Regions from separate parts of the Yersinia sp. 2541 StPb PI genome, predicted to be linked through region 1. Evidence: predicted binding sites of a transcription regulator. Region 1 holds the regulator's gene; each other region holds the start of a gene.

Region 1 (10,823 bases):
TCAACCAGCACGGTATTACCAATTTTCAGGTCAGCAGCAAAACCGGGATAAGTCACAGCAACGATGTTGTCGTTACCGATAACACTTTGATCCGTGGTAAAGGTGAAAGTTTGACCGGCAACCAGGGCTGCATCTTTGCCGCCTTCCAGTTTCATGGTGCGGATTTCAGGGCCTTTGGTGTCCAGCAGGATGCCAGCTTTGTGGCCGGTTTTTGCCATGACAGTACGAATATTCTTGATACGTTGACCATGTTCTTCATAGTCACCATGAGAAAAGTTCAAACGCATAACGTTCATGCCGGCATCAAGCAGTTTTGTCAGCATTTCTTCAGATTCGGTTTTGGGACCGATAGTACAAACAATTTTAGTCTTTTTGTCGTTCATGTTCATGAGGATTTTTCTACAAGTTGTGATGGATTAAAAACGAAAGTTCCGTTAATGAGATCAACGGAGTGGGATCTGATTAGTGTCTGGTGTAGCGAAACGTTACAAAGAAGCAAAACATTACTAAGGATAGATGACAGTTGCGGAAGTTGAGCGGAAAACTTTAGCACGAGGCTAACCGCATGATCGGTATACGATGGCGTAAATGTGAGTTGTATTTTTTTAGCGTATCGGCAGATCAAGATGCTGAAACCATTCAACTGAAACGACGGTTCGTATTATAAGCGGTAACTAACGGGAAATGAAATAGAAAACAGAAACTCATTGCCGTTTTTTATAAAAAGGGGGAATTAGTCGCGCAAGTATTGCGAATATTTCTTATTTTGTTGCGCAACTGGTGTGATGTTTAACATTTTTAGCCAATCCAGGGTTGAAAAACAAGCAGGAGGTGGCAGGGCGATTGGTTGATATTTATTGCTTTATCTCGGTTATATATTGCAGGGAATAGGGGGTAAAAGAGTATTGGGAAGATTAAGAAAACAGAGAGTAAACCGCAAATGCAGAGTGGTGCGTTCTAATGGACTCGAACCATCGACCCCCACCATGTCAAGGTGGTGCTCTAACCAACTGAGCTAAGAACGCATCTAAAGATGATAAACCTGTTGCCAGAGTGGTGCGTCCGAATGGACTCGAACCATCGACCCCCACCATGTCAAGGTGGTGCTCTAACCAACTGAGCTACGGACGCACATTACCCTACTGACTTGACGCTACAGTGTTACCAACTGCAACGACTACTACCTTAGCGACTGAACTAACAAAATATTTAACGTTATCTATCTGCAATAAATTTGGTGCGTCCGAATGGACTCGAACCATCGACCCCCACCATGTCAAGGTGGTGCTCTAACCAACTGAGCTACGGACGCATCCTCTTTTATTACTCACCATCAATGCTGACAGCGGGGACGAATATTAACGAGCTGCCCGTCTGCTGGCAAGGGGAAAAACACAATATTCACCGCAAACTCACGTAATTGCTGCGCTTTTGCCCATTGCGCTGTTTTTTTCTCCACCTCGGTGTTTTACGCAGTCGCGACTTGCCAATATGAATTCTGCCTGTCACGCCAGAGACTATCGGTACTAATGCGCCGCCTTTTGCAGGATAAATGCTGCTGGCTGTTTTTGTAACCAGCGGATGCGCAGTGCCATTAAAATCGCCGCAGAAGTTAAGCCAATAACGAACCCAATCCAGAAACCACTTGGCCCCATGGCGGGCACGATATAATCGGTCAGCCCCAGCACGTAACCACTCGGTAACCCCAGTAACCAATAGGCAGTAAAGGTAATAAAGAAGATCGAACGTGTATCCTTATAACCACGTAGCACACCGCTACCGATTACTTGAATCGCATCCGATAGCTGGTAAATAGCGGCCAGCAACATCAAGTGCGAGGCCATCATTACCACTGCCGGTGTTTTGTTGTACAGCAAGGCAATGTGCTCGCGGAAAATAACGGTAAATACCGCAGTGACACAGGCCAGCATTAAACCCACGGCGATACTGGTATAAGCGGCCACTCTCGCTTGTTCTACCGAGCCTTGACCGAGGCGGAAACCAACACGAATGGTGGCTGCTACGCTCAGCGACATCGGTAACATAAACATTAATGAACTAAAGTTGAGCGCAATTTGGTGCCCGGCAACAGCGACAATGCCCAGGGGTGAAACCAGTAAGGCGACAACCGCGAACAGCGTCACTTCAAAGAAGAGTGCCAGAGCAACCGGCAGGCCTAGGCCACCCAAGCGTTTCATTACTTGCCAGTCCGGTGCGGCGAACCCTTTCTCCAGTTTGATATCTTGCTGTGAACGAGCGCGGGTGACATACCAGCGCATCATCAGGAACATCACCCAGTAGACTGTGCCTGTTGCCACCCCGCACCCGACGCCACCCAATGCCGGAGCACCGAATTTCCCGTAGATGAAAATATAGTTAACCGGAATATTCACGAGCAAACCAATAAAGCCGATAACCATCCCCGGCTTGGTTTTGGATAATCCTTCACATTGATTACGTAGCACCTGGAAGAAGAGATAGCCCGGCGCACCCCACATAATGGCATGCAGGAAGCCCACGGCTTTATCTGCTAGCACGGGGTCAATATTATGCATTTGCATAATAACGTGGTCGCTATTATATAGAACAAACATAATTAGCAGTGAAACGCAAAACGCCAGCCAAAACCCTTGCCTGACTTGATGGGCAATTTGATTGCGACGCCCGGAACCGTTGAGCTGTGCAACTGTCGGGGTTAGTGCCAACAACAAACCATGGCCAAATAAAATAGCCGGTAACCAGATAGAAGTACCTACCGCCACGGCAGCCATATCAGTAGCACTGACAGAACCGGCCATAATGGTGTCAACCACGCCCATGGCGGTTTGAGATAATTGCGCGATGACAACGGGAATAGCGAGAGCCAATAAGCTACGCGCTTCGACGATATACTTCTGCACGTATGCACCTTTCTCTACCCGTCGCCCTTCAATATACAGGGGTGTTGGCTGCCCTTGCTCACTCCAGACACTTAGTTATCTAAGCTCCTGGAGGTTCACGCGGTTGCCGCCTACCTGTATCTCGAAGTAACTTGGGTATAACCTAGTTATGATTTCAATAACGACTATTTATCGCGCCATGGGCGATAAATAAAATAGCGGAAAAACAATGAAGGATTGTACCTGCTCATCGCGCTTAAGCAATCTTTGTTGCTAATTATCAGCTAAATACCTCTTATCTGTTTTTTTAGTGTAAGTGGTTTGGTTTTCCTTATCTTCTGAGGCAAAATCAAGGCAAAGAAACTTTCTTTCTATAGATAAGAGGCATGGCGTATGTTTACCGGTATTGTTCAAGGCACCGCGCCGGTGGTTGCCATCGAAGAAAAATCAAATTTCCGCACCCATGTAGTAGACATGCCAGCGGAGATGTTGCCTGAATTAGCGTTAGGCGCTTCTGTTGCCCACAATGGTTGCTGCCTGACAGTCACCGCCGTTGAGGGTAATCGGGTTAGCTTTGATTTAATGAAGGAGACACTGCGTATTACCAATTTGGGCGATATTAAGGTTGGTGATACCGTTAATTTGGAACGTGCGGCTAAATTCAGCGATGAAATCGGTGGGCATCTCATGTCCGGCCATATTATTTGTACTGCTGAGATTGCCAAGATATACACATCAGAAAATAATCGTCAGATCTGGTTTCGTATGCCCAGCTTTGATTTAATGAAGTATGTGTTACACAAAGGTTTTATCGGTATTGATGGTATCAGCCTAACTATTGGTGAGGTTGTGGGGAACCGCTTCTGTGTACATCTGATACCAGAAACACTGTCGCGGACCACATTAGGTAAAAAGCGTTTGGGACATCGGGTAAATATCGAGATCGATCCACAAACCCAGGCGGTGGTGGACACGGTTGAGCGGGTATTGGCTCAGCGGGAAACTGTACTCGCTACGCCGGTAGTTGATAAGGCCACTCGCGGATAAATGTGGGCTTAACGTAAATAGGATAGGACAGGCAGTCCACCTGTCCTCTTTTAAGTATTAACGCGGCACGCGAATCCCACCCTCGACCCCGTTAGGGCTGAATAATACTTGCCACAGTTGGATGTCTCTGGCGCGGAAAGCACCCGCACAGGCATTGAGATAATAGCTAAACATCCGCTCAAATCGCGACGAGTAATTCGCAGCCAGGCTTGGCCACGCGGCTTGAAAACGTTCATACCACGCCATCAGGGTGCGATCATAATCAGCGCCAAAATTGTGCCAATCTTCCATAATAAAATAAGGCTCACTGGCGTTAGCAATATGTTTTACTGACGGCAGGCAGCCATTAGGGAAGATATATTTATTAATCCACGGATCGATACTCAGATCAGTACGATTAGCACCGATAGTGTGCAGTAAGAACAAGCCATCTGGCTTCAAATTGCGGTTTACCACATCAAAATAGGTGTGATAGTTCTTTGGCCCGACATGCTCGAACATACCGACAGAAACGATACGATCGAACTGTTCGTTCAGATCACGATAGTCTTGCAATAAAATAGTGACGTCTAAACCTTCACAGCGTTTTTGTGCCAGTTTTTGTTGTTCAGCCGAAATGGTCACACCGGAAACGGCGACGCCGTAATGCCGGGCAGCATAGGCTGCGAGGCCTCCCCAGCCACAACCGATATCGAGCAATGTCATGCCCGGAGCCAATTGAAGTTTTTCGCAGATCATCCGCAGTTTATTTTCCTGCGCTTGCTCAAGGGTCGTGGCATCTTTCCAGTAAGCGCATGAGTATTGCATATTCGAATCGAGCATTAGGCTAAACAGATCATTACCCAGATCGTAATGTTCTTTGCCAACAATCCAGGCTCTTTTCTTTGATTGTAAATTAATAATACGCGCAGCAGCAATGCGTAAAGTATCTTTTAGATGGTGTGGAAGTTGATTTTCCAGGCCAGCCCTGAGAACCCGTTGGAAAAAGATATCCAAACGGTCACATTCCCACCAGCCGTCCATATAACTCTCACCTAATGCCAAAGATCCTTCTTGAAGTATTCGTTTGAAAAAGTCTGGGTTATTGATTCGAATGTCGAAAGGGCGTGAGCCATTGATTTCAATATCAGCCCGATTCAGCATTTCTTGTACAATGCGAAACCAAGGGGTTTCTTGAATACTCTGGTCTTCTATACAGGATGAACTCATAGCTTCTCCATCACTTTCTTCTGACTTATGACCCGCGATATATGCAGATTCATACCAATAAGGTTGTCGTGACCTTGGTGTCTAATATCCATAACGGACAGAGGAAGATTAAGAAGAAACCCTAATAAAGATTGATTTAGGGTAACTCATCCATAAGCGTAAATGTGACGCAATCCACGCGCACAGAAAGTACTTAAGATAATGCTTTTTTTTAATGATATCGTAATTGGTTAAATCGAGTATAGGCTTGCCGGGAGGCTTTCTCAATAATAAATCACACCCGGCTCACGTGTTCCTTAGTGACTATTTCTATTAGAAATTAATTCACTTCGTCCTTGACGCTACCGCTGTGTTAGCGGCTCTCGTTACTTAGCCCATCCTTGGGTCTCGCCTCTATCAGGCTGCCGCTTGCAGCGTTCAAATCGATTTCCGACCCGAATCATTCCTTATCCAGGCTCATCGTGGTTCATTCGTTTGTTGCTTTGCTGTAACACCGATGACGTTGGGCATCGGATTAGTATCATTTTTTTCTTTTCGCAATGCGTAGCAATGAATGCCATATCCTAAAAACGCCAGCACCACGGTCGACAGCATCACGGTCACTGTTGCCAGCAATGGCTGGCTGATATAGGCCGATACCAACATACTGGCAACAAAACATAACCCGAGCTGAAGCGTATTTTGCAGCGCGGCTGCTTTACCGGTGTTAGCTGGAAAAGGCATTAATGCATTCGCTACGATAATAGGGTAGCAGGCACCATTCACCAGCGCCATTATGCAGAATGGAATAAGTAAGGTCAGCAGCGTCGGCGTGGTTAACGTTGCTATCAGATAAAGTGCAATCATGCTGATTGAATATCCCGCCAACAGCCACGGCAGCAAGGTATTGCCCTTGATTCGGGAAAGAGCACTGCGACAACCAAATCCACCTAACAGGAAGGCCAGGGTCTGGGGGACATAACTTAATCCGATGACATTCGGGCTATAACCCATATCACCCAGAATAAAAGGTGAACCGGTTAACCAGGCAAAGAAACCGGCACTACAGGCAGCAAACATCATCACGTTGCCACTGAATGTTGCCGACTTAAGCAACTGCCAGAAACTGATGTTGGTGCTAATGCGTGCAGCATTATCTTGTGCGGTTTTTTTGCGTTCGTTCAACCGCGCCGTTGGGATCAATAGCAGCAACGTAACGGCCAGTAGCACTACAAAAATTGAACGCCAACTGAAGTGGTTTAATAACCAGGCACCCAGTAGCGGAGCTAACGCTGGAGAGAGTGCTACGAGCGGCATAATGGTGGCAAACACGCGATTGGCCTTGCCATCGCGATAACGGTCTACCACTAACGCCTGCCAACTTACAGCAGCAGAACACACCCCTACCGCCTGAATAAAGCGGAGTACCAATAATTGTGTCGCATTTTCAACCCATAAAATCCCCAGACAACCGATGGCAAATAACGCCAAACCGGCTAACAGTACCGGTTTACGGCCTAACTTATCCGATACGGGTCCCCAGATAAGCTGAGCGATAGCAAAACCGGCGAGGAAGATACTTAAGCTGGCACTGATGGCGCCGGCAGACGTTTGAAGCTCTTGTTGCATTGCGCCAAAAGCGGGTAGATACATGTCAGTGGCCAAATAGCCCAACATACTCAGACCGGCCAGATAGAACATAAAACCAGACGACGTTTTCATTCTTTATTTCTCTTTATATCCTTGGTCTTTGAAACCGCAGAGGTGTTAGCAGCGGCTCCAATGACGTTGGCTAAATTATAATTTTTGCAGGCAAAACTTCTGTTATAGAAAATTAATTGCGGAGGGCATTCTATCCGCTGCGATATTCTGTTGTGAAACGGTAATATTTGCACCATGCTATTAAAAAATTTGATAGCAAATTGGTGATGTAAAAAGGTGAAAAACTATGTGGTCTGAATATTCACTGGATGTGGTGGACGCAGTAGCCCGTACTGGGAGTTTCAGTGCTGCTGCTCAAGAATTGCACCGCGTACCGTCTGCGATTAGTTATACGGTGCGCCAGTTGGAAGAGTGGTTGGCCGTTCCGTTGTTTGAACGACGTCATCGCGATGTGGAATTAACCGAAGCTGGCGTGGTTTTTATTAAAGATGCGCGAGATGTTATCAAAAAAATGAATGACACACGCCGTCAGTGTCAACAGGTGGCGAATGGTTGGCGTGGGCAGTTAAATATAGTAATAGATAAAATTGTTAAACCACAGCGTAGTCGCCGTTTAGTGTTGGATTTTTACCGACATTTTCCTGATATTGAACTGCGGGTACGCTATGAAGTATTCAACGGTGTGTGGGATGCGCTGGTGGATGGGCAGGCGGAAATGGCCATTGGTGCGACCCGCGCGATCCCGGTCGGTGGGCGGTTCATCTTTCGCGATATGGGCTTTTTAAGCTGGCATTGTGTGGTGAGTGTCGATCATCCTTTAGCCCAATTAACCGAGCCACTTAGCGATAATCAGTTACGGCCTTATCCCTCACTTTGCCTGGAAGATACCGCCCGTAATTTACCTAAACGTGACACCTGGACTTTAGCAAACCAGCAGCGATTGGTCGCCCCGGACTGGGCAACGGGAATCGATTGCCTGTGTGCAGGATTGTGCATCGGGATGGTGCCGGCACATATGGTATCGCCGTTGATTGAGCAAGGGAAGCTAGCGGCACTGACGCTGGCTGAACCGTTGCCCGATAGTCCATGTTGCTTGACCTGGGAGCAGAACAACCATTCACCAGCATTGGCCTGGCTGCTGGAATATCTAGGTGACAGTGTCACACTTAATACCGAATGGTTGAAAGATGACAGTGAGTTATCAATCAATGACTGAGGATTAATGAGGCAAGATTAGCCGCCGGTAGAGCTAAACACTACCGGCAGGAGAGGATTAACGGCGATAATCGAGGAACGGGCCATCAGCGACAGAACGGCGCTCAATCAGTTTAGGGTGTACCTCAATGGTCTGCGAATCTTCACGTTTGCTGACAATACGGTCAAGTAACATGGCAAAGGCCGTTTCGCCCAAGCGCTCTTTGGGCTGGTGAATAGTGGTTAGCGCCGGCGAGAAATAGCGCGCATTACGCACATTATCATACCCGATCACCGAAATATCTTGTGGTACCCGTAGGCCCAACTCATCAGCAGCACATATCGCGCCCATGGCCATAATATCGCCGCCACAGAACACCGCCGTTGGGCGATGTTTTTGTGTCAGGATTTGATGCATCGCTTTATAACCGGATTCCGGTTCAAAATCCCCTTGGACCACCCACTCATCACGCAGGGTAATATTTGCTTCTTCCAGTGCTTTCAGGAAGCCCTGGTGGCGGCCACCACCGGTATTACGGGCTAACTGGCCGGGGATAGCCCCAATGTCACGATGACCGCGCTCAATCAGGTAACGGCCCGCCAAATAGCCGCCTTCAAAAGCGTTATCAATAATCGAGTCAGTAAAATCACCCCGTGCGGTTCCCCAATCCATGACGACCATTGGGATATTGCGATATTCTTCCAACATCCCGAGTAGCTGCTCAGGATATTCTGAACACATCACCAGCAACCCATCGACACGTTTTTGTGCCAACATCGCCAGATAAGCTTTTTGCTTGTCCAGATTATTATGAGAATTACATAAAATCAGGGTATAACCTTTGCTATAACAACTATTTTCGACCGCTTCGATCACTTCGGCAAAATAGGGCGCTTCGCTGGATGTTGCCAGTAAACCAATTGATTTAGTGTGATTAACTTTCAAACTGCGGGCTACAGCGCTGGGTGAATAATGCAGTTCTTTAATGGCAGCCCACACCGCAGCCTTGGTATTCTCGGCGACGAAACGAGTTTTGTTGATAACGTGCGAAACGGTGGTGGTGGACACACCCGCGTGTTTGGCCACATCTTTAATCGTTGCCATAAAAAGAATGACTCCTAAGCTTACCGGTTACAGTAGGGTAAGTATTATGTTAATCGTTTGCCTGCATAACCCGAAAACCGCTCAGACAAAAACACGATATTAGGCTGGGAAGTTAAATCAGCTGATTGTCTGAGAGTATTTATTGGACGTTATTAGTCGGTATGCAGTTATGAACTGCGAATTTTGGCTGATCTGGAGGAAAAGTGAAAGGGGTAATCAAAGTTATAAAGTGCGTAATGAGCACAAGATTTTTTTTCTGAACTGTGGGAAAATAATTTAACACACTAACTATGTGCCTTTTCCCTACTACAAACTAACCGGCTAAGGAGTTTTTATGGATACCAATCTGAAAATGTCGCTGATTACGACTGTTGGTGCGCTGGCGATGATTATTGTCTTTAGCTTCGTGGCGGTAATGAATTAATTAAACCGCTTGCCGGTGTGAAGTGATAAGTAGGGCGGGTTAATCCCGCCCTTAATTATTTTTACGCGTAATGCGACGATGGGTTGTCACTCTTCTTGCCGTATCAGGCTAAATTTTTCTCAACGAAAGACCAGTTAACCAGTGCCCAGAAGTTTTCCAGGTATTTTGGCCGCGCATTGCGGTAATCAATATAGTAAGCATGTTCCCACACATCTACGGTTAACACTGGTTTATCGTTGGTGGTCAGTGGAGTTGCTGCATTAGACGTACTGACAATCGCCAGTGTGCCATCTGCTTTTTTAACCAGCCAGGTCCAGCCCGCACCAAAGTTTTTTACTGCCGCATCAGTAAATTGTGCTTTAAATTCAGCAAAAGAACCAAATGATTGATTAATGGCATCGGCAACTTTGCCCGTAGGTTCGCCGCCGCCGTTAGGTGACAGGCAGTGCCAGTAGAAGGTGTGGTTCCAGACTTGGGCCGCATTATTAAAGATCCCGCCATTAGCGGTTTTTACAATCTCTTCCAGCGTCTTACCCGCAAACTCAGTGTCTTTAATCAAGTTATTGAGATTAACCACATAGGTGTTGTGATGCTTGCCGTAGTGGTATTCCAGCGTTTCAGCTGAGATGTGGGGCTCTAGCGCATTTTGCGCATAGGGTAATGCCGGTAATTCAAAAGACATCGCTCTCTCCTTTCGGGGTTGCTCAGGGTGTTTGCTCCTCAAATCACATCAATTGCCACGGGCAGTGAGGTGGCGAAGAGCGGTTAAAGCTTAATTGTTGTATTTTTGTTGTGGGTATTAATCTTAACAACTTTCAACAGGAATGACAGATATAACCATACTGTTTGATGGGTGATTGTATCACCGTTATGCCATGGGGATAACAAGTGCAGGGGCGTTATTGTGCCATCAGCACCCGGTAGGACAACCGGGTGCAAACTGAAGTCTTAGCGGATGGTTTTCGGTGTGACCACACGGCGTGCGCCAACGTAATGATCCTGCCAGTAGTCATTGTCCAGCATACTGATACGAATTTCTTCACCAGTGCGTGGGGACTGAATGAACTTACCGTTACCCAGATAGACGCCTACATGGTCGGCGACGCCACGGTTGGCAATATTGAAGAACACTAAATCCCCGCTCTCCAGCTCAGCACGTTTGACGGGGGCGGCGTCACGCAAGTGATACATCTCGTTCGCGGTACGCGGCATTTTTATTCTGATCACGTCTTTATAGGCGTAATAGATAAGCCCGCTGCAATCAAATCCGGTATTAGGAGAGGTGCCACCCCAACGATAAGGTTTACCGACTTGCTTCATCAGT
Region 2 (10,823 bases), 1.3 Mb from region 1:
GGAATATCACGACATCAACGAAAATTGATTGTAAGGACAGGAATGGACATTTTTCATTTGGAAAAACACCCACACGTTGAGCTGTGTGACTTATTAAAGTTACAGGGCTGGAACGACAGCGGTGCCTCAGCGAAAGCCGCCATCGCAGATGGACAGGTGAAAGTCGACGGGAATGTAGAAACACGTAAGCGCTGCAAAATCCTGGCTGACCAGATTGTTGAGTTTCAAGGCATGAAAGTGCAGGTTAAAGCCTAATCACCTCAGCAAAGGCGAGTTCTAGCTGGTTATTGCGAAAGACTGCCATGGCGAGATAAGGGCAAAAAAATGCGGTTACTGGTCAGCACCAGAACCGCAATTTTTTTAGATGCAGATAGCTAAATTGCACCTATCCACCCAATACCATGCTATTTACGGCGCCATATCGTCCCTTGTGGGCCATCTTCCAGCACAATACCCAGCTCATTCAACTGATCACGGGCCGAATCGGCCAGCGCCCAATCTTTACTGCTACGGGCATCGTTACGTTGCTTAATTAACGCTTCTATTTTTGCTACTTCGTCGTCATTAGTCTGCGCGCCACTTTGTAAAAACAGCTCTGGATCCTGCTCTAATAATCCCAGCACATGGGCCAGTTTACGCAATTCTGCCGCTAAGCCATTCGCCGCCATAATATCTTCAGTTTTTAGGCGGTTTACTTCACGGGCAATATCAAACAGTACCGAATAGGCTTCTGGAGTATTGAAATCATCATCCATTGCGGCACGGAAACGCGCTTCAAACTCTGCACCACCCGCAGGCATCGCACTCGCATCAGTACCACGCAGAGCGGTATACAGGCGTTCTAGTGAGGCACGTGCCTGTTTCAGGTTCTCTTCGCTGTAGTTAAGCTGACTGCGATAGTGGCCAGACATCAGGAAGTAACGTACGGTTTCAGCATCGTAATAGGCCAGCACATCACGAATAGTAAAGAAGTTATTCAGTGATTTAGACATTTTTTCTTTGTCAATCATCACCATACCGGAGTGCATCCAGTAGTTCACATAGGGACCATCATGGGCACAGGTAGATTGCGCAATTTCATTTTCGTGGTGCGGGAACATCAAATCAGAACCACCGCCGTGAATATCAAAATGTGCGCCCAACTGTTTGCCATTCATCGCCGAGCACTCGATATGCCAGCCAGGGCGGCCCGGGCCCCAAGGTGATGCCCAACTTGGTTCACCCGGTTTAGACATTTTCCACAAGACAAAATCCATCGGATTGCGTTTAACATCAGCCACTTCAACCCGGGCACCGGCCTGCAATTGATCCAAATCCTGACGGGACAGCAAACCGTAATCAGGGTCACTGTCCACAGCAAACATCACATCGCCATTTGACGCGACATAAGCGTGATCACGGGCAATCAAACGCTCAGTCAGCGCAATAATTTCAGGAATATGGTGAGTCGCACGCGGCTCTAAATCAGGGCGTTCAAGATTCAGTGCATCGAAATCTTTATGCATTTCTGCCAGCATACGTGTCGTCAGTTGCTCACAGCTTTCATTGTTTTCCAATGCGCGCTTGATAATTTTATCGTCAACATCGGTAACATTACGCACATACGTCAGAGAGTAACCTAAATAACGCAAATAACGCGCCACGACGTCGAAAGCGACAAAAGTACGCCCATGCCCAATGTGACACAGGTCATAAATGGTGATCCCGCATACGTACATACCAATTTTACCGGCATGAATAGGCTTGAATTCCTCTTTTTGGCGACTCAGTGTATTAAAAATCTTTAGCATCGGGACATTCCGTGGTTTTTGTTTTTGCGCTAAGCAGGGTTTATACCCAAAGTCATTGGCGTTGCAGCTAGAGCGCAAACAACTTCAAGGACAAAGGAGATAAAAGGATATCATCAGATTATGCGGTAAATCAGCCACTGATTCAGCACTTTTTCGCACATCTTGCTCGCGTTTCGAGTGCTGACTCAATCTCAGAGTTATGATATAAGAGCCGTCTAAAGAGTTACGACTCATTTGTGAATACACTATTACACTAGCAGGAACATTATTATGGTCACGTTTCATACTAATCACGGCGATATCGTCGTCAATACCTTCGCGGATAAAGCGCCGGTTACCGTTGAAAACTTCCTGAACTACTGCCGTAAAGGCTTCTATGATAACACTATCTTCCACCGTGTTATCGACGGTTTCATGATTCAAGGCGGTGGTTTTGAGCCAGGCATGAACCAGAAAACCACTGATGCAACTATCAAAAACGAAGCTAACAACGGCCTGAAAAACACCCGTGGCACCCTGGCAATGGCGCGTACCAACGATCCGCACTCTGCTACTGCACAATTTTTCATTAACGTTGCTGACAACGACTTCCTGAACTTCCGTTCAGAGCGCCCGGATGGTTGGGGTTACTGCGTATTTGCTGAAGTTACTGAAGGTCTGGACGTTGTTGATAAAATCAAAAACGTTGCTACTGGCCGTAGCGGCATGCATCAAGATGTGCCAAAAGAAGATGTGATCATCAAAAGCGTCACTATCAGCGAATAATGACAGCTTAATGAGCACGCTTTTTATTGCAGATTTGCATCTTAGCGTTCAGGAACCGGCAATCACTGCCGGTTTCCTGCATTTTATACAGCGTGAAGCCATTCATGCTGATGCGTTATATATCCTGGGTGATCTGTTCGAGTCCTGGATTGGCGATGATGACCCCGAACCACTGTACCGGCAAGTTGCCGCTGCGCTGAAATCACTCCAACAACGGGGTGTGCCTTGCTACTTTATCCACGGTAATCGTGATTTCTTGCTCGGTAAACGCTTTGCTCAAGAAAGCGGCATGATCCTGCTGCCGGAAGAGAAAGTCGTCGAACTGTATGGCCGCAAAATTGTTATTTTACATGGTGATACCCTGTGTACCGATGATGCCGACTATCAGCATTTTCGTCGTAGAGTACATAATCCACTGATTCAAAAACTGTTCCTGTGGCTACCTCTGCGTTTTCGTTTACGCATTGCAGCTTATATGCGTAACCAAAGTCAGCAGAACAATAGCGGTAAATCTGAGCTGATCATGGATGTAAATCCACAAGCGGTGATTGATAGCTTCCAACGTAATGGCGTCAGTTGGATGATCCACGGGCATACGCATCGCCCAGCGGTTCACACCGTAGCACTCCCCGCCACAACCGCCCATCGTGTGGTTCTTGGTGCCTGGCATGTTGAGGGTTCGATGGTCAACGTCACGGCAGACAGTGTTGAGTTGATTAAATTCCCATTTTGACCTTCAGGTTTATCTGGCGAGTGGGTATAAAAAACCGATAAATCCCACTAAAAGCCGCGACGCAACCGTTTTCCTCGCCTTTGGCTCATGATATGCTCTACGCCCTCTTCGCCAGTCACGATTTAAGTAAAATCATTCTGGCCGACGCTTGTGCAATCACAGGAGCTTTACACTCATGGGAGCTAACCTCGATTCGGCTTATACAGCCGGGGTTAAAATCGCTATCGTAATGGGGTCCAAGAGTGACTGGGCCACCATGCAGTTCGCCGCTGACGTGCTCACCACGCTCAATGTTCCATTTCATGTGGAAGTTGTCTCCGCACACCGCACCCCCGATAAGCTGTTCAGTTTTGCCGAGTCAGCCCAAGCCAATGGCTTACAGGTGATAGTTGCCGGTGCCGGTGGTGCTGCACATCTGCCGGGTATGATTGCGGCAAAGACGCTGGTACCTGTTTTAGGTGTTCCGGTACAAAGTGCTGCGCTGAGTGGTATCGACAGCCTGTATTCGATTGTGCAAATGCCGCGTGGTATCCCAGTGGGGACCTTGGCTATCGGTAAAGCTGGTGCCGCCAATGCCGCCTTACTGGCCGCGCAAATATTGGCATTGCACGATGCCGAATTAGCCGATCGTCTGGCTGATTGGCGCAAAAGCCAAACTGACGAAGTGCTGGATAATCCAGATCCTCGGGTACCAGACTTACAGGTGAAGGCATGAAACCAGTTTGCGTATTAGGTAATGGCCAGCTAGGGCGCATGCTGCGTCAGGCTGGCGAACCACTGGGTATTGCCGTGTATCCGGTGGGCTTGGATGCGGAACCTGAAGCCGTGCCTTATCAGCACAGTGTGATTACCGCTGAGATTGAGCGCTGGCCAGAAACGGCGTTAACCCGTGAGCTCGCTACACACACGGCTTTTGTTAACCGCGATATCTTCCCGCGTCTGGCCGATCGCCTGACACAAAAGCAATTGCTCGATAGCCTGAATCTGCCAACCGCCCCGTGGCAGTTATTAGCAAGTAGTAGCGAATGGCCACAGGTCTTTGCAACATTAGGTGAGCTAGCCATTGTCAAACGTCGGGTCGGAGGCTATGACGGACGTGGTCAGTGGCGGTTGCGGGCCGGTGATCAAGATACCTTGCCAACTGATGCTTACGGTGAATGCATCGTTGAGCAAGGGATTAACTTCAGCGGTGAAGTTTCGCTGGTCGGCGCACGCAGCAGCCAAGGCAAATCGGTGTTTTACCCGTTAACCCACAATCTGCATGAAGATGGCATCCTGCGTATGAGCGTGGCTTTGCCACAGCCCGATAGCAGATTACAGCAACAAGCTGAAAAAATGCTGTCAGCCATTATGGATGAGCTGAATTATGTTGGCGTAATGGCCATGGAGTGCTTTATCGTTGGCAACAATCTGTTGATCAATGAGCTGGCACCACGGGTGCATAATAGCGGTCACTGGACGCAAAATGGTGCGTCAATAAGCCAGTTTGAACTGCACCTGCGCGCCATTTTGGACCTGCCCTTACCGACGCCAGTGGTCAACACCCCGTCAGCGATGGTCAACCTGATTGGCACGCCAGTGAACATCGAATGGCTATCTCTGCCGTTGGTGCATCTGCACTGGTATGAAAAAGAAGTGCGCGCAGGCCGTAAAGTAGGCCATCTGAATTTGAACCATCCCGATGGCGCACAATTATGTGCTGCTCTGGCCGCACTCGCGCCGTTGTTACCAGCGGAATACCAGAACGCGCTGTTCTGGGCGCAGGATAAGCTGTAACGCATCTGGCCTACCCTACAAATCATTGGCGTTGCAGCCACACTGCAACGCCAGGTTACCCAAGTGGGCTAACTGTCATAATTGCGGAACAGCGCCCTTCCCTGTAACAAACGCGCACCTAACCAACCGCCACACAGTGACAACAATAGCGCGCCAGCCAACGGCAATAGCCACCACATAACCCAATTAGGCTGCCACGGGAAATCAAACACTAAGCGCTGTAATGCCCACAGTGCCGCCTCTGCTCCGATGGCAGCAGCCAGCCCGGCAACCAACCCCAGTAAGGCAAACTCCCACCACAAGGTACCTCGCAGTAAGCGTTTACTTGCGCCTAGTGTCCGGTAAACCACCAGCTCCTGACGTCGCTGACGCATCCCTACTTGAACCTGTGCTAACAGCAACAAAGTGCCACAGATGATCACCAGTATTACCATCACTTCCAGTGCACGGCTCACCTGCTGCAACACCTGCCCGACCTGTTTAAGCATCGCGCCAATATCCAACAAACTGAGTGTTGGGAACTGCCGATTCAGTTGTGTCAGCACCTCCCCGTCTCCTTGATAGCGGAAACTGGTCAGCCAGGTTTGTGGCTGTTTATCCAATGCACCTGGCGGGAAGATAAAGTAGAAATTTGGCCGCAGGCTTTCCCAATCCACCTGACGAATACTGCTAACTTTGGCTTCGAATGACTGTGTATCACCGCTAAATGTCAGCTTATCGCCGATTTTAATCCCCAGTCTGTCAGCAATGCCTTGTTCCATCGACACTTCATCGGCTTTAGGTGGCCATTGACCGGCGGTCAAAATATTGTGCGCCGGTAAATCTTGCTGCCAGGTCAGATTCAATTCACGGTTAACCGCCTCGCCACCGGGTTCATCTTCGCGCACCCGCTCGGTGGCCAGTTGCTGGTTAATTTCAGACAGCCGTACCCGCACGATTGGATAGAACGTTGATGGCGTTATCTGATGTTGCGTCAGAAACTCAGTTACCTGTGGCACCTGTTGCGGTGTCATATTCAGCAAGAAGTAATTCGGGCTGTCCGGCGGCAATTGTTGCTGCCAACGATCCAATAGGTCCCCACGCAGTACCAATAACAATGCTAACAGCATAAAGGATAATGAAAATGCCGCCAGTTGCGTTAATGTCATCCACGGTTGACGTAGCAAACGGTTGATTGCCAGACGCAATGATAGACGGGTAACAGTCAGGCGGCGCAACAGTACCAGACTGCCCCAGCCAATCACGCCCAGTAATAACGCCAATACCACCATGCCAGCCATAATGGCCCACAATAACGCGTTCCCCCCCATCAGCAATGCCAATAAGCCAATCACGATAACCAGCATTGCAGGAATAAAGTAACGCAGCGGCCAAACATTCGCGGAAACATCACGGCGCAAAACCCGTAGCGGCTGGGTCGCGAGCAGTTGCCGATAGGGGCGAACACCCACCAGCAGCGAAATCAATACCAGCGAACCCATTGACCATACCCATGGCCATAAACCGGCTGCTGGCAATGCGGCCGGTAATACCGGTGACAATAAACGAACTAAAACCTTCTCGAATAAGAGGCCAATCACGCTGCCACACAGGCCTGCCAACACCAGCACCGACAGCCACTGACCGATAATCAACCGCCGCAGTGCACGGTGTCCTGCACCTAATGTTTTCAGTACCGCAACTAAATCATAGCGGCTACGGCAATAGTGGCCCATCGCCACCGCAACGGCAGCAATCGAAAGTAGTAACGTCAATAGCGCCGATAACAGCAAGAACTGCTGCGCCCGTTGCAGCGATTTCCCCAGCGCGCCACCTGATTCTTGTAAACCATACAACCGCTGCTCTGGTTTCAATTGTGGCGTAAGCCAGTCACTAAATTGGGTGACGCCATCAGGCTGGCCGGCGAACATATAACGATAGGTCAGACGGCTACCCGGCTGAATCGCGCCGGTCTTTTCCACGTCAGCCAGATTGATCAAAATACGCGGCGCGGTTTGGAATGGATTAAAGCCAGAATCAGGCTCCTGAATCACTTCACCGACAATTTTCAGTGAAGTATCACCGACATCCAGCATATCGCCGACCTTAACCCCAAGCAGCGACAACAGCCTTGGTGCCACCAACACCGTACCCGGTTCCAGCACCGCGCCAACAGGCAACGTATCTAATTTGCCATACAACGGATAGGCTAAATCTGTGGCTTTTACATCAGCCAGTTGTGGGCGATCGCCCGCGAAAGTCATGGTCATAAACGATAACTGGCGACTGACGGTCAACCCTTGCCGTTTAGCTTCCAGCAACCACGTTTCAGGAACCGGATGCGCCGCGCTCAGCACCCGATCGCCGGCTAAAAAATCGCGGCTTTGCTGACTCAGCCCTTTTTCCATCCGGTCACTGATGGTACCCAGCGCCAGCACACAAGCCACCGCCAGTGTTAATGCCAGCCAGACAATTAACAGTGAGGGTGAGCGCCACTCACGCCAAAACCAGCGCCAAATCATGCTTCCTCCCACAATTTGCCGTCCCGCAGCCGCAAGCGGCGCTGACAACGCCCCGCCAGTTGTACATCATGGGTAACCAGAATCAGTGTGGTGTCATAATCCCGATTCAATGAAAACAGCAGATCAGCAATTCTGTCACCGGTATGGCGGTCAAGATTACCGGTCGGTTCATCGGCAAATAACACTTTAGGCCGCCCACTGAAGGCTCGGGCCAGTGCTACCCGCTGCTGCTCACCGCCAGAAAGCTGAGCGGGCAGATGATGTAGCCGTTTGCCCAATCCGAGTTGCTCTAATAACTCCACCGCATGGGCCTTACTATTGCGTTCGCTCTCTCCACGCAACAATGCAGGAAGCTGAACGTTCTCTAACGTATTGAGTGTGGGTACCAACATAAATGACTGAAACACGAAGCCGACGTTTTTTGCACGTAATTGCGCGCGCCCTTCTTCATCCATGGCGGTCAAAGACTGGCCGAGTAAACTCACCTCACCACTGCTGCCATCATCAAGCCCTGCCAGTATCCCCAGCAAAGTTGACTTACCGGAACCCGACTCACCAATCAGCGCAATTGTCTGGGCGGGTTTGACAACCAGCTCAACTCCGGTAAGGATGGAGAGCTGTTGCTCACCCTGGCCGACGTATTTATTAAGATGATGAACTTCAAGAACGTTTTCCGCTGGCATCTTCCCTTCCTTTTACTGTTGGGATTATTCAGTTTGCGTGCCGCCGCAACCGATACACTGTTAATTCTTGGCGATAGCTTAAGCGCCGGTTACCGCCTGCCGATTGCCGAAGCATGGCCTTCACGGCTGGATAAAACATGGCAGGGAACACCGTCACTGCCGAAGGTAGTCAATGCCAGTATCAGTGGTGACACCGCCGCTCAAGGTTTGGCCCGCCTACCGTCCCTACTCAAACAACACCAGCCGCGCTGGGTGCTGATAGAACTGGGAGCAAATGACGGTCTGCGTGGTTTTCCAACACAAGATACTCAACGGGATCTGACACAAATTATCAATCAGATATTGGAAGCAAAAGCACAACCTTTATTGATGCAAATCCGCATTCCGCCTAACTATGGTCGCCGTTATACTGATGCTTTCACCGCGATGTATCCACAACTGGCACAGCAATTTAACATTCCATTGGTCCCTTTCTTTATGGAAGCTGTTGCTGTGAAACCGCAGTGGATGCAGGATGATGGCTTACACCCTAACGCCGCGGCCCAACCCTTCATCGCGGATTGGATGGCGCAACAACTTAAACCATTAGTGACCAATAAGCAGTAATAACACTTGTTCAAACAAATAGAATCACTCACCAGGTAAAGTTATGCAAAAAACTGTATTAATTACCGGTTGTTCCAGCGGTATCGGGCTGGTTGCGGCACAGGATTTGAAAAACAGGGGCTATCGCGTACTGGCCGCCTGCCGTAAACCTGATGATGTGGCAAAGATGACGCAATTGGGTCTGGAAGGTATTGAACTGGATTTGGATGACAGTGCCAGTGTGGAACGTGCTGCTGCGCAGGTTATCGAACTGACTGGCGGGCGCCTATACGGCCTGTTTAACAATGGTGGTTTCGGCCTGTATGGCCCATTGCACACCATTTCACGCCAGCAGTTGGAAAAGCAGTTTTCCACCAATCTATTCGGCACCCACCAGCTCACGCAATTGCTGTTGCCAGCAATGTTGCCTCACGGCGAAGGGCGTATAATTCAAACCAGTTCGGTGATGGGGTTGGTTTCTACCGCGGGTCGCGGCGCTTATGCGGCCAGCAAATATGCGTTGGAAGCGTGGTCTGATGCACTACGTATGGAACTGCACGACAGTGGTGTACATGTTTGTCTGATTGAACCCGGCCCTATCAGTACCCATTTTACACAAAACGTCAATCAGGCCGAGGCCGATAAACCGGTCAATAATCCCGGTATCGCAAAGCGATTTACCCTGCCCCCGCAGGCTATATTACCGAAATTACGCCATGCACTGGAAAGCCCGCGCCCACAATTGCGCTATCCTGTCACATTAGTGGCCCATGCATTGACCCTATTGCGCCGCATCCTACCGGGGCGAATGTTAGATAAAGTCCTGCGCGGTAATGCCTAACTGACTATCCAAAAATAGTTGGGGTTGAAGCAACATAATCTGCCCCCATCTAGTGTTAAAACGGATGAGAGAAATAATTCATGCTAGCACCTACTACGATTGATATTACTGAAGCAAACCTACACCAGGCCTTAGAACAATCCATGGCCGTGCCGGTACTGTTCTACTTTTGGTCCGAACGCAGCCAGCATTGTCTGCAACTGACGCCAGTGCTGGATAAACTGGCCGCAGAGTATGCCGGTCAATTCATTCTGGCTCGTGTCGACTGCGATGCAGAGCAGATGGTGGCGTCACAGTTTGGTTTACGCTCAATTCCGGCGGTTTATCTGTTTAAAGACGGTCAACCGGTGGATGGCTTCCAAGGACCACAGCCGGAAGAGGTTATCCGCGAGCTATTACAACGGGTATTGCCGAAACCTGAAGAATTGAAAGTTGCCGAAGCCGCACAATTGTTAAGCGAAGGCAAAGTGCAAGAAGCACTGCCACTGCTGAAAGATGCCTGGGCGCTGAGTGGGCAAAACAGTGAAATTGGCCTGCAACTGGCTGAAGTGCAAATTCAGTTGAACCGCAGTGAAGATGCTGAAACGGTGCTGGCAACCATTCCACTGCAAGACCGTGATACCCGTTATCAAGGGCTGATTGCTCAGATTGAGTTGCTCAAACAAGCTGCCGACACGCCAGAGATCCAACAGTTACAACAGCAATTGACTGAGCAGCCTGATAACGTCGAACTCGCGGTGCAATTGGCGCTACAACTGCATCAGGTTGGCCGCAATGACGAGGCTTTAGAGCTGTTGCTGAGCCATTTGAAGAAAGATCTGGCTGCCGCGAACGGTACTGCACGTAAGACATTAATGGATATTTTAGCTGCACTAGGCACCGGCGATGCACTGGCCGCCAAATATCGTCGTCAACTTTACTCATTACTGTACTGACAGCGAAAGTTAATCGCCATAACCTTTTTGGCGATCCCTTATTTGCTACTGCGCGGGGGCATCCCGCGCGGTTTTATTCTGCCCCAGCCAAGTTTTTTCTCATTTACACGCTTTTACCTGCCTTTAGTTAGGCATTTAACCACCGGTCACGTAATATTAAGAAACAAATATCATTGCTGACAGGAAGTTAAATATGTTTACGGTCATCCCTGTT
Region 3 (10,823 bases), 900 kb from region 1:
TTTGCTGCGCATGAAATTGAATAATTTGTCCAGCTAAGGGGTATTCCCATGCAATTGCGTAAAACACTCTTAGTAGGACTGGTATCTGTTGCCCTATTGAGCGGTTGTTCACTGTTTAACAGTGAAGAAGATGTGGTTACCATGTCACCACTGCCAAAAATTGAGAATCAATTCACACCAACTAAAGTGTGGAGTACCTCAGTAGGTGGTGGTGTCGGTGATTATTACTCCCATTTGCGCCCAGCCTGGCAGGGGACGACTGTCTTTGCCGCCGACCGTAAAGGCTTGGTGAAAGCCATGGACGCCGACAGCGGTAAGCAAATCTGGCAAACCGATTTGTCTGAAAAAACCAACTTCCTTTCCAGCAACCGTTCTGCAATGTTATCTGGTGGCGTCACTGCATCAGGTGCCCATGTGTATGTCGGCAGCGAGAAAGCGGTAGTTTATGCGCTTAATTCCGATGATGGTCAGGTTGCATGGCAGACCGTGGTGGCGGGTGAAGCATTATCTCGTCCGGTTGTCAGCGATGGGGTGGTACTGATCCATACATCAAATGGCATGCTGCAAGCACTGAATGAATCAGACGGTGCGATTAAGTGGACATTAAACCTCGATACACCAGCGCTGTCTCTGCGCGGTGAATCTGCACCAGCAGTCGCATTCGGTGCAGCGATTGTCGGTGGTGACAATGGCCGCGTCAGTGCGGTAATGATGGAACAGGGCCAGTTGATCTGGCAACAGCGTATTTCCCAAGTGACAGGTACCACTGAAATTGACCGCCTGAACGACGTTGATACCACGCCTGTGGTTGTTGATGGTGTGGTTTATGCTTTGGCATACAATGGTAACTTGACTGCATTAGATCTGCGTTCCGGCCAGATCCTGTGGAAGCGTGAAATGGGATCAGTGAATGACATCATTGTCGACGCGGGTCGCATTTATCTGGTCGATCAAAATGACCGAATTGTTGCGCTGAAAACAGATGGCGGTATAACCCTTTGGAGTCAAAGCGATTTATTACATCGTAACTTGACAGCTCCTGTGATGTATAATGGGTATCTGGTTGTAGGTGATGCCGAAGGTTATCTGCACTGGGTGAATACCGATGATGGCCGTTTTGTAGCTCAGCAGAGCGTAGACAGCTCCGGCTTCCTGAGTGCGCCAGTGGTTGCCAGCGATAAGTTGCTGGTTCAGGCGAGAGGCGGCACGGTATACGCGTTCACCCGTTAATCCTGATTTAGTGCCTGTTTAACAGGCCAATAATAGGTCAATACCCAAAGTTATTGGTGTTGCAGCAAGGCAGCAAACGAATGAACCCTAATGAACTGATACCGTCAGTTATTCGGGTTAGTGAATGCCGCTAATATCGCAGCAACGTTCAAAACGCAGGGTTTTAAGCGGCTCCTGAGATTCAGGGGCCGTTTGTCTTCTAAAAACTGCGCTGTTGCAGGTTTGGTACAGCGCTGTAATGATTTGAAAATTAAGTAATGAGGCTTCAACAATGATACCTGTCATCGCGCTGGTCGGGCGCCCGAATGTGGGTAAATCCACTCTATTTAACCGTTTAACGCACACCCGTGATGCGTTAGTTGCGGACTTTCCCGGGCTAACGCGTGACCGTAAATATGGTCGTGCCGAGGTCGAGGGGCATGAGTTTATTGTTATCGATACCGGAGGTATTGATGGCACAGAAGATGGCGTAGAAACCAAGATGGCAGGTCAATCGTTATTGGCGATTGAAGAGGCCGATATTGTCCTGTTTATGGTTGATGCCCGCGCAGGCTTGATGCCTGCGGATCAGGGGATTGCCCAGCATCTGCGCAGTCGTGAAAAAGCGACTTTCCTGGTTGCCAACAAAACTGATGGTATTGATCCAGATACTGCTACAGCAGATTTCTATTCATTGGGCTTAGGTGAAGTTCATGCTATCGCGGCGTCCCATGGTCGTGGTGTGACTCAGTTGATTGAAGATGTTATGGCACCTTATATGGATGCCGTAGAGTCTGAAGTTGAATTGACCGATGAAGAAGCGAATGCGGCTTATTGGGCCGCACAGGAAGCTGAGGACGACGCTGTTCCTGAAGATGACGCAGAAGATGATTTTGATCCACGGACTCTGCCAATCAAACTGGCAATTGTCGGGCGTCCTAATGTAGGTAAGTCCACACTAACCAACCGCATTCTCGGTGAAGATCGGGTGGTGGTTTATGATATGCCGGGCACCACGCGTGACAGCATTTATATTCCTATGACCCGCGATGAGCGTGAATATATCCTGATTGATACTGCGGGTGTGCGTAAACGCGGCAAAATCACCGAAACGGTGGAAAAATTCTCAGTAATTAAAACCTTGCAGGCAATCGAAGATTCCAATGTTGTACTGTTGGTTATTGATGCTCGTGATGGTATTTCGGATCAGGACCTGTCGCTGTTGGGCTTTATTCTCAATAGTGGGCGCTCACTTGTTATTGCGGTGAACAAATGGGATGGCATGACAGAAGAAGCGCGTGCGCAGGTTAAAGATATGCTGGATCTGCGTCTTGGCTTTGTCGATTTTGCGCGGATTCACTTTATCTCAGCCTTACATGGCAGTGGCGTGGGTAATCTGTTTGAATCTATTCAAGAAGCCTATGACTGCTCAACCAAACGTGTGGGCACTTCCTTACTGACCCGCATTATGCAGATGGCCGAAGAAGACCATCAGCCTCCTTTGGTGCGTGGCCGTCGCGTCAAATTGAAGTATGCCCATGCTGGGGGTTACAACCCGCCGATTGTCGTAATCCACGGCAACCAGGTTACTGACCTGTCGGATTCGTATAAACGCTACCTAATGAATTACTTCCGTCGTTCACTAAAAGTAATGGGTACGCCAATTCGCATACAGTTTAAAGAGGGCGAAAACCCATTCGCGGGTAAGCGCAATCCATTAACACCAAATCAGATGCGTAAACGTAAACGTTTGATGTCGCACCTGAAAAAAGGTAAGTAGTAACAGCAAAGCGCGGGCATTCCGCGCTTTTTGCACATTTAACGACCGCCGTCAGTAAAACGCAGCTTTGGCCGCTTAACCGTAAACAAAGGGAGTTGAAAGTCAGTCATGTCTTGGGAAACCTGGAGTTTTGCATTTAGTGTTACGATGCCTAACTTGCTGATGATGTTACTCGGTGTGCTGTTACGGCGCTTTGGCTTGATGGATGATCGTTTCTGCGATGGTGCCACCAAGCTGGTCTTCAATCTCGCCCTCCCTTGTCTGCTGTTTTTTAGTGTCGCGACCAATCATGTCAGCTTATTGGATAACCTACCCTTGGTTGTTTATGGCGCTATTGGTACGTTGGTGACCTTCTTGCTGTTGGAAGTCGCCGCCAAGTGGTTGGTAAAAGACCCAAAAGAGCGTGGTGTATTCGTGCAGGGAGGGTTCAGAGCCAATACCGCTATCGTGGGGTTGGCTTTTGCCATGACGGCATATGGTGCCGAAGGGGTGGCACTCGGCTCGATGTATCTGACGGTGACAGTGATTTTATTTAATATGCTGTCGGTGATCACCCTGACTCGCAGTCTGCAAGCTGGGCAGGGCGGCAAAATCAGTAAATTGGCACTGTTACGCAGTATTGTGACTAATCCGCTGATAATTGGGCTACTGTGCGGTTTACTCTACGCACAAACGCAATTACCTCTTCCTCAGGTGATTGTCCAGACGGGGAGTTATATCTCTGCTTTGGCATTACCATTGGCTCTGTTGTGCACCGGAGCGAGCCTCGACTGGCACGCGATGTTCCGTTCTTCCAATGTGGCAGCGTTATCTTCAACAGCTAAATTATTTGTGGTGCCAATATTGATGACCGTTGGTGGCTTGTTGATGGGCTTTCGTGGGGCGACATTAGGGATTATATTTCTGTTCTCTGCCACCCCAACGGCGGCTGGCAGTTATGTTATGACCCGCGCCATGGGAGGCAATGCCACCCTGGCAGCGAATATCATTGCCATCACCACGGTCGGTTCATTCTTTACCACCGCGCTGGGGATTTACTTCCTACGATCGCTCGGGGTGATGTAGTTTTTAAGGAGAAGTCGATGGATGCATTATGCCCGGTTTGCCAAAAACTGATGACCGAAGTAAGTGGCCACTTTCATTGCTCTAATTGCCATGGCAACTATCAGCAACAGGCGGAGTGCCCTGATTGCGTCAAACCGTTGCAGGTACTGAAGGCGTGTGGCGCGATTGATTATTTCTGCCAGCACGGTCACGGACTCATTTCGAAAAGCCGCGTTCACTTTAGTTACTTGCCGACGATTTGACTGGCAGCAATTGAGCCAGGCGGCGTTACTCTTTTGCCGCTTTCCGTTGACGAGCCTTCTTCGCCACATTGATTTGGGTGATTTCACTTTCTACCCAACCGTCCTGCAATCGGGTGGTCAGCTTATCACCAGCCTGCACCTGCTTAGTGGTTTTCAGCACTACCCCAGCCGGAGTCTGCGTGACACTGTAGCCACGGGCCAAGGTTGCTAATGGGCTGACGGCCTCTAACTGCGAGCAGGCGATACCAAAACGCTGCCGGTAACCATTAAGCTGGCGCTCTAATGCCTGGCGCAAACGGTATTCCTGCTGCTGTACTTGTTGGCTGTAACGGTGAATTTGCCCTTGCGGTTGCACTTGCGCGAGGCGCTGCTGGAGCCTTTCGGTGCGCCGGCTTAACCAGCGGATTTGGTTTTGCGCGCTCTCTTCCAGACGGCGTTGCAGCTTTAATAACAGGGTCTGCTGACGTGCCAGTCGCAAATGTGGGTGTTGTTGCTGTAAACGGTGTTCAAGGCGGGTGAATTGCTGGCCGCGCTGTGCCAGATAATAATCCATCGCCATTTCCATCCGCTGCTGCTGTCCTTGAATTTGCCTGACCAGCTCAATCTGGTTACGGCTCACTAATTCTGCGGCAGCAGACGGTGTTGGCGCCCGCAAGTCAGCAACAAAATCAGCAATAGTGATGTCGGTTTCATGGCCGACTGCACTGACTATTGGGATGTGGCTATTGAAAATAGCGCGGGCGACCCGTTCGTCGTTAAAACTCCACAGGTCTTCCAGCGACCCGCCGCCGCGCCCGACGATTAATATATCGCACTCGGCACGTAGGTTAGCTAACTGAATGGCACGGACTATCTGCAATGGAGCATCAACGCCTTGCACTGCTGTTGGGTAAATAATTACTGGCAATGATGGGTCACGGCGTTGCAAAACCTGTAGAACATCATGCAGCGCCGCACCACTGGCAGAGGTGATGACGCCAACTTGCCTGGCAGGACTTGGCAACGGTTGTTTATGATGCTGATCAAATAGCCCTTCTGTCGCCAGTTGTTGCTTGAGTTGATCAAACTGTTGTTGCAGCAATCCGTCACCGGCAGGCTGCATGCTTTCCGCAATTAACTGATAATCGCCACGCGGCTCGTACAGGGTAATCGATGCCCTAACCAACACTTGTTGACCATTTTGTGGGCGAAACGTAGTACGGCGGTTAGTGTTGCGAAACATCGCGCAACGCACCTGCGCTTGGGCGTCTTTTAGGGTGAAATACCAGTGACCGGATGACGGTTGGGAGAAATTGGATATCTCGGCCGTGAGCCAAATCTGGCCCATTTCCATTTCCAGCAGTTGTCGCACCGTCTGATTAAGACGGCTAACAGTAAAAATTGTTGATGCGGAAGATTGTGACATGTGACCTGGATCAAATTTTAAAACAAGCACTTAATTGATCGATATTACCTACCTCAGACCGGTTGGCAAGAAAAATTATGAGAAAGTGCTGGAGGCAACCGATTACGCTCTGTATAATGCCACGGCAATATTTTATCTTTTCACATCCACCTTGGTGAGATATTGCCCATGCTACGTATCAAGAAAGAAGCTCTGACATTTGACGACGTTCTCCTGGTTCCAGCCCACTCCACAGTTTTGCCTAATACGGCCGAACTTGGCACTCAACTGACCGCAACTATCCGCCTAAATATCCCTATGCTGTCCGCAGCCATGGATACCGTTACCGAAGCTCGTCTGGCCATTGCGCTGGCACAAGAGGGCGGTTTAGGTTTCATTCACAAAAATATGTCCATTGAGCGCCAGGCTGAAGAAGTCAGCCGCGTGAAAAAACACGAAAGTGGCGTTGTTACCGAGCCGCAGACTGTTACCCCAACCACCACCCTGCGCCAAGTGAAAGAATTGACTGCCCGTAACGGTTTTGCAGGTTACCCGGTGGTAACCGAAGATTATGAGCTGGTTGGCATTATCACTGGCCGTGATGTGCGTTTTGTGACTGACTTAGACCAACCCGTGACGGCGGTGATGACACCGAAAGAGCGTCTGGTTACCGTCAAGGAAGGCGAAGCTCGTGAAATTGTCTTGCAAAAAATGCATGAAAAACGTGTCGAGAAAGCATTGGTTGTTGATGATAGCTTCCATCTGCGCGGCATGATTACTGTAAAAGACTTCCAGAAGGCAGAGCGCAAGCCTAACGCCTGTAAGGACGAGCATGGCCGTCTGCGTGTTGGGGCTGCTGTGGGTGCCGGTGCTGGCAATGAAGAGCGTATCGACGCGCTGGTCACCGCGGGTGTTGATGTTTTACTGATTGACTCATCCCATGGTCACTCTGAAGGTGTTCTGCAACGAATCCGTGAAACCCGTGCCAAATATCCTAACCTGCAAATCGTTGGCGGTAACGTTGCGACGGGCGCGGGTGCAAAAGCCTTGGCTGATGCCGGTGTAAGTGCCGTAAAAGTAGGGATTGGTCCAGGTTCAATCTGCACCACCCGTATTGTGACTGGTGTAGGTGTGCCACAGATCACGGCGATTGCTGATGCAGTCGAAGCACTGGAAGGTACCGGTATTCCGGTGATTGCCGATGGCGGTATCCGTTTCTCTGGCGATATTTCTAAAGCCATTGCCGCGGGTGCTTCCTGTGTCATGGTGGGGTCTATGCTGGCAGGGACTGAAGAGTCTCCGGGCGAAATCGAACTCTATCAGGGCCGTTCATTCAAATCTTACCGTGGTATGGGCTCACTGGGCGCGATGTCCAAAGGCTCTTCTGACCGTTACTTCCAAACTGACAATGCTGCCGATAAACTGGTACCGGAAGGTATTGAAGGTCGTGTCGCATACAAAGGTTTGTTGAAAGAGATTGTACATCAGCAAATGGGGGGCTTGCGCTCCTGCATGGGGCTTACCGGTTGTGCCACTATCAATGAATTGCGTACCAAAGCTGAGTTTGTGCGCATCAGTGGTGCAGGGATTCAAGAAAGCCATGTGCATGATGTGACTATCACTAAAGAATCCCCTAACTATCGCATGGGCTAATTCCAGGGGCTTAAACCGGCGAATTTGGTCATCGTTCTCGGCTCGCATTGCTCATTGACTTAGTGTCAACTGCGTATGCTGTGCTGCGGGCGGTAACTAACTTTTTGGCTTCGCCGACTGGAATGATTCATAAATAATTATGGTAACTATTTAATTTTATTATTTCTCTGTGGAATACGCCGCACATGACAAAAAATATCCATAAGCATCGCATCCTTATTCTTGATTTCGGCTCGCAATACACCCAACTGGTGGCGCGACGCGTTCGTGAAATCGGTGTCTATTGTGAACTATGGGCGTGGGACGTAACCGAAGCTCAGATCCGCGAATTTAATCCAAGCGGCATCATTCTTTCTGGCGGTCCTGAAAGCACTACTGAGCACGACAGCCCACGCGCGCCTGATTACGTGTTCACTGCGGGTGTCCCGGTATTAGGTGTGTGCTACGGCATGCAGACTATGGCGATGCAACTGGGGGGCAAAGTTGAAGGTTCAAATCAGCGCGAGTTCGGTTATGCGCAGGTGGAAATCAAAACTGACAGCGCACTGATCCGCGATATCAAAGATGCTATCAATCCAGCCAACGAAGCAATATTGGATGTATGGATGAGCCATGGTGACAAAGTCACTGCCATCCCTGCTGATTTTGTGACGGTTGCCAGCACCGATACCTGCCCGTTTGCCATTATGGCCAACGAAGAGAAGCGTTTTTATGGCGTGCAGTTCCATCCAGAAGTCACACATACCAAACAAGGCCAACGCCTGTTAGAGCGCTTTGTGTTGGATATCTGCGGCTGCGAAGCCTTATGGACCCCGGCCACCATTATCGAAGACGCCATTGTTCGTCTGCGTGAGCAAATTGGTGAAGACCATGTGATTCTTGGCCTGTCCGGTGGTGTTGACTCCTCTGTGACGGCAATGCTGCTGCATCGCGCTATTGGTGACCGCCTGACTTGTGTGTTTGTCGATAACGGGCTGCTACGGTTGAATGAAGCCGACCAAGTGCTGGAAATGTTCGGTGATAAATTCGGCCTGAATATTGTTCATGTTGCCGCCGAAAATCGTTTCCTTGCAGCGCTGGCTGGTGTCGATGAACCTGAAGCGAAGCGTAAAATCATTGGTCGCGTGTTTGTCGAACTGTTTGATGAAGAAGCGTGTAAGCAAGATCAAGTGAAGTGGTTGGCACAAGGCACCATCTACCCTGATGTGATTGAATCAGCAGCGTCTGCTACTGGTAAAGCACACGTAATTAAATCTCACCACAATGTGGGCGGTTTGCCGAAAGAGATGAAACTGGGGCTGGTTGAGCCACTGAAAGAGCTGTTTAAAGATGAAGTACGCAAAATTGGTCTGGAATTAGGTCTGCCGTACGACATGCTATATCGCCATCCATTCCCAGGTCCAGGTTTGGGTGTACGTGTTCTGGGCGAAGTAAAAAAAGAGTATTGTGACTTGCTGCGCCGCGCTGATGCCATCTTTATCGAAGAGCTGCATAAAGCTGATCTGTACAATAAAGTGAGCCAAGCCTTTACCGTATTCCTGCCAGTGCGTTCTGTTGGTGTGATGGGCGATGGGCGTAAATACGATTGGGTGGTTTCACTGCGCGCAGTAGAAACCATCGATTTTATGACCGCACATTGGGCGCATCTTCCATACGACTTCTTGGGCCGCGTTTCAAACCGCATTATCAATGAAGTGAATGGTATTTCCCGTGTAGTTTACGATATCAGTGGCAAGCCACCAGCTACCATTGAGTGGGAATAAATACTATCACTCGTCGATAAGATAGTGTTCTGACATTAATTAAGCCTCCGAACTTTCGGGGGCTTTTTATTTTGGCTGCGATGAAATAAAAATTTATATTTTACCTTCACGGATAAATAAAAAATGAACGATGCTTTTGTGAGTATCGCTTTTAGGTAAGATTACTATATGTGAATATAAAAATTGTAACGCTTACCTTCCCATTTGATGTGAAAGATTATATTTGGTTTCTTTATAATTAACAGGTGAAATATGAATGCTAAAATTAGTATTTTGATTGTTCCTTGGATCTTTATATCAATATCCACAATAGCAGAGCATAATAATGAAGATAATGTCTGTTTTTATTCAAAAGATAATTACTCTGAAAAGGAGGACGGCACAAAATTTTGCGTGCCTTATTATACCGAGGATGAATGGCTATTTAGCCAATGGAATAATAATATTGCATCAATAAAAATTCCGCTAAATTTACGGGTTGAGGTTTTTAGTGATTATTCATTTTTGGGGAAGTCTGCTTCGCTTTATAAAAACACCAATGCGGCTGAGTTGGCTCAGTATGGATTAACAGCAGATATCAGTTCTTATCGTGTATTACCAAAGAGTTTATATCCTGAGAATAAGAGGGTGACATTCAATTACCATTCAGACATTTTAGCTGAAAAATATTTCAGCTATGATTATTATGTTAACAATGGTCATAGCATCTTTTTAACCAAGCAAAGTCAGCCTATTGGTGCTGATGGACAAAGTTCTTACTTCTTTTATAGTCATGCAGGGCAGATAATGACGGCCTTTATCGGGCAAGGGTTTGATCGCAACCTTTACTGTTTGTCACCGGTGGTTCGGCGTAGTTCCCAGCTTGATGCTGATGTGGCATTTACCTATTGTGATTTTAATAATTCTGGCCAGTATTGGTTCCCTCAGGTGGTAGAAAATGAAATAAGATTAGTCAATCAAGGGACGGGTACCGCGTTATCATTAGATCAAATCGGTTTCTATGTGAGCTTACATACTAGCCCGATTAATATTCTACATGGCAGGGAACAACATTCTCAGCAGGGGACCGTGAATAAATACACTCTATGGTTTGATGCGTCTACTATTGAAACGTGGCAGGAAAAGGCAGTAAGACCCTTTTTACAATATAAGGAAACGCTTGAATCAAGGGGTGTAAATGACCAACGTGAGGTAATAACCCATCGTTTGGACCAACCAGATGATACCTATATCTATTTGGGGAGTAAAAAAGGTAGGAATCATATTTATTATAATGCAGAAACTCAATTACTGATGGCTTATAATAAATTAAGTGAGGGTAAAGCGTTAATAGAGTCCTCGTGCCTTTCATTATTGAATGATGGCACTGACCAACCTTCGGCGATTAGCTTTACCTACCATCGCAGTAACTACAGTGATAATAGTTTAGAGTACCGTTGTGATAATGGAGTAGCTTATAATATATACAGCAAAAAATGGTACTTTATGGCTGACTGGGAATATCATTATCTGGTTAATGGATATAAAAATAAACTTTTGCATTTTTATATGAATGAAAAAACATCATATATTAACTTCAAAGGTGTGCTGACTGGGCCAAAATTAGGTGAATATATAGGTGCTGTAGTGAATTTTAATGAGCGAACCCCTCATGATGCTGTATTCATTAATAATCCGGCCTTAGGCTATGTGCTTGATGTAGAAAAGGCTATTTGTGCATTGCACGG

The links. Region 1 encodes PurR, which represses purine synthesis genes. Its sites were predicted from a motif close to CANGCAAACGTTTGCNTG; they were not measured.
Positions count from the first base shown of each region.
Region 2: a site for PurR is predicted at 3,347-3,364, ahead of purE (5-(carboxyamino)imidazole ribonucleotide mutase). Genes of this name have one in related genera too.
Region 3: a site for PurR is predicted at 5,793-5,810, ahead of guaB (IMP dehydrogenase). Genes of this name have one in related genera too.

Region 1 is NZ_JAZGQB010000001.1:2,122,796-2,133,618, forward strand. It holds gene pykF (pyruvate kinase PykF) at 1-383, opposite strand, end outside; tRNA gene V1953_RS09420 (tRNA-Val) at 949-1,025, opposite strand; tRNA gene V1953_RS09425 (tRNA-Val) at 1,055-1,131, opposite strand; tRNA gene V1953_RS09430 (tRNA-Val) at 1,236-1,312, opposite strand; gene V1953_RS09435 (MATE family efflux transporter) at 1,527-2,900, opposite strand; gene V1953_RS09440 (riboflavin synthase subunit alpha) at 3,273-3,926, shown strand; gene cfa (cyclopropane fatty acyl phospholipid synthase) at 3,984-5,135, opposite strand; gene punC (purine nucleoside transporter PunC) at 5,592-6,836, opposite strand; gene punR (DNA-binding transcriptional activator PunR) at 7,063-7,992, shown strand; gene purR (HTH-type transcriptional repressor PurR) at 8,050-9,075, opposite strand; gene cydH (cytochrome bd-I oxidase subunit CydH) at 9,410-9,499, shown strand; gene sodB (superoxide dismutase [Fe]) at 9,603-10,181, opposite strand; gene V1953_RS09475 (C40 family peptidase) at 10,448-10,823, opposite strand, start outside.
Region 2 is NZ_JAZGQB010000001.1:3,452,531-3,463,353, forward strand. It holds gene folD (bifunctional methylenetetrahydrofolate dehydrogenase/methenyltetrahydrofolate cyclohydrolase FolD) at 1-28, shown strand, start outside; gene ybcJ (ribosome-associated protein YbcJ) at 43-255, shown strand; gene cysS (cysteine--tRNA ligase) at 405-1,790, opposite strand; gene ppiB (peptidylprolyl isomerase B) at 2,061-2,555, shown strand; gene V1953_RS15615 (UDP-2,3-diacylglucosamine diphosphatase) at 2,566-3,288, shown strand; gene purE (5-(carboxyamino)imidazole ribonucleotide mutase) at 3,464-4,003, shown strand; gene purK (5-(carboxyamino)imidazole ribonucleotide synthase) at 4,000-5,064, shown strand; gene ybbP (putative ABC transporter permease subunit YbbP) at 5,133-7,565, opposite strand; gene ybbA (putative ABC transporter ATP-binding protein YbbA) at 7,562-8,248, opposite strand; gene tesA (multifunctional acyl-CoA thioesterase I/protease I/lysophospholipase L1) at 8,219-8,854, shown strand; gene V1953_RS15645 (SDR family oxidoreductase) at 8,898-9,674, shown strand; gene V1953_RS15650 (co-chaperone YbbN) at 9,755-10,609, shown strand; gene V1953_RS15655 (SPFH domain-containing protein) at 10,803-10,823, shown strand, end outside.
Region 3 is NZ_JAZGQB010000001.1:1,223,740-1,234,562, forward strand. It holds gene V1953_RS05390 (YfgM family protein) at 1-37, shown strand, start outside; gene bamB (outer membrane protein assembly factor BamB) at 49-1,230, shown strand; gene der (ribosome biogenesis GTPase Der) at 1,502-2,989, shown strand; gene V1953_RS05405 (AEC family transporter) at 3,098-4,054, shown strand; gene V1953_RS05410 (zinc ribbon domain-containing protein) at 4,072-4,296, shown strand; gene xseA (exodeoxyribonuclease VII large subunit) at 4,322-5,701, opposite strand; gene guaB (IMP dehydrogenase) at 5,870-7,333, shown strand; gene guaA (glutamine-hydrolyzing GMP synthase) at 7,519-9,096, shown strand; gene V1953_RS05430 (hypothetical protein) at 9,349-10,823, shown strand, end outside.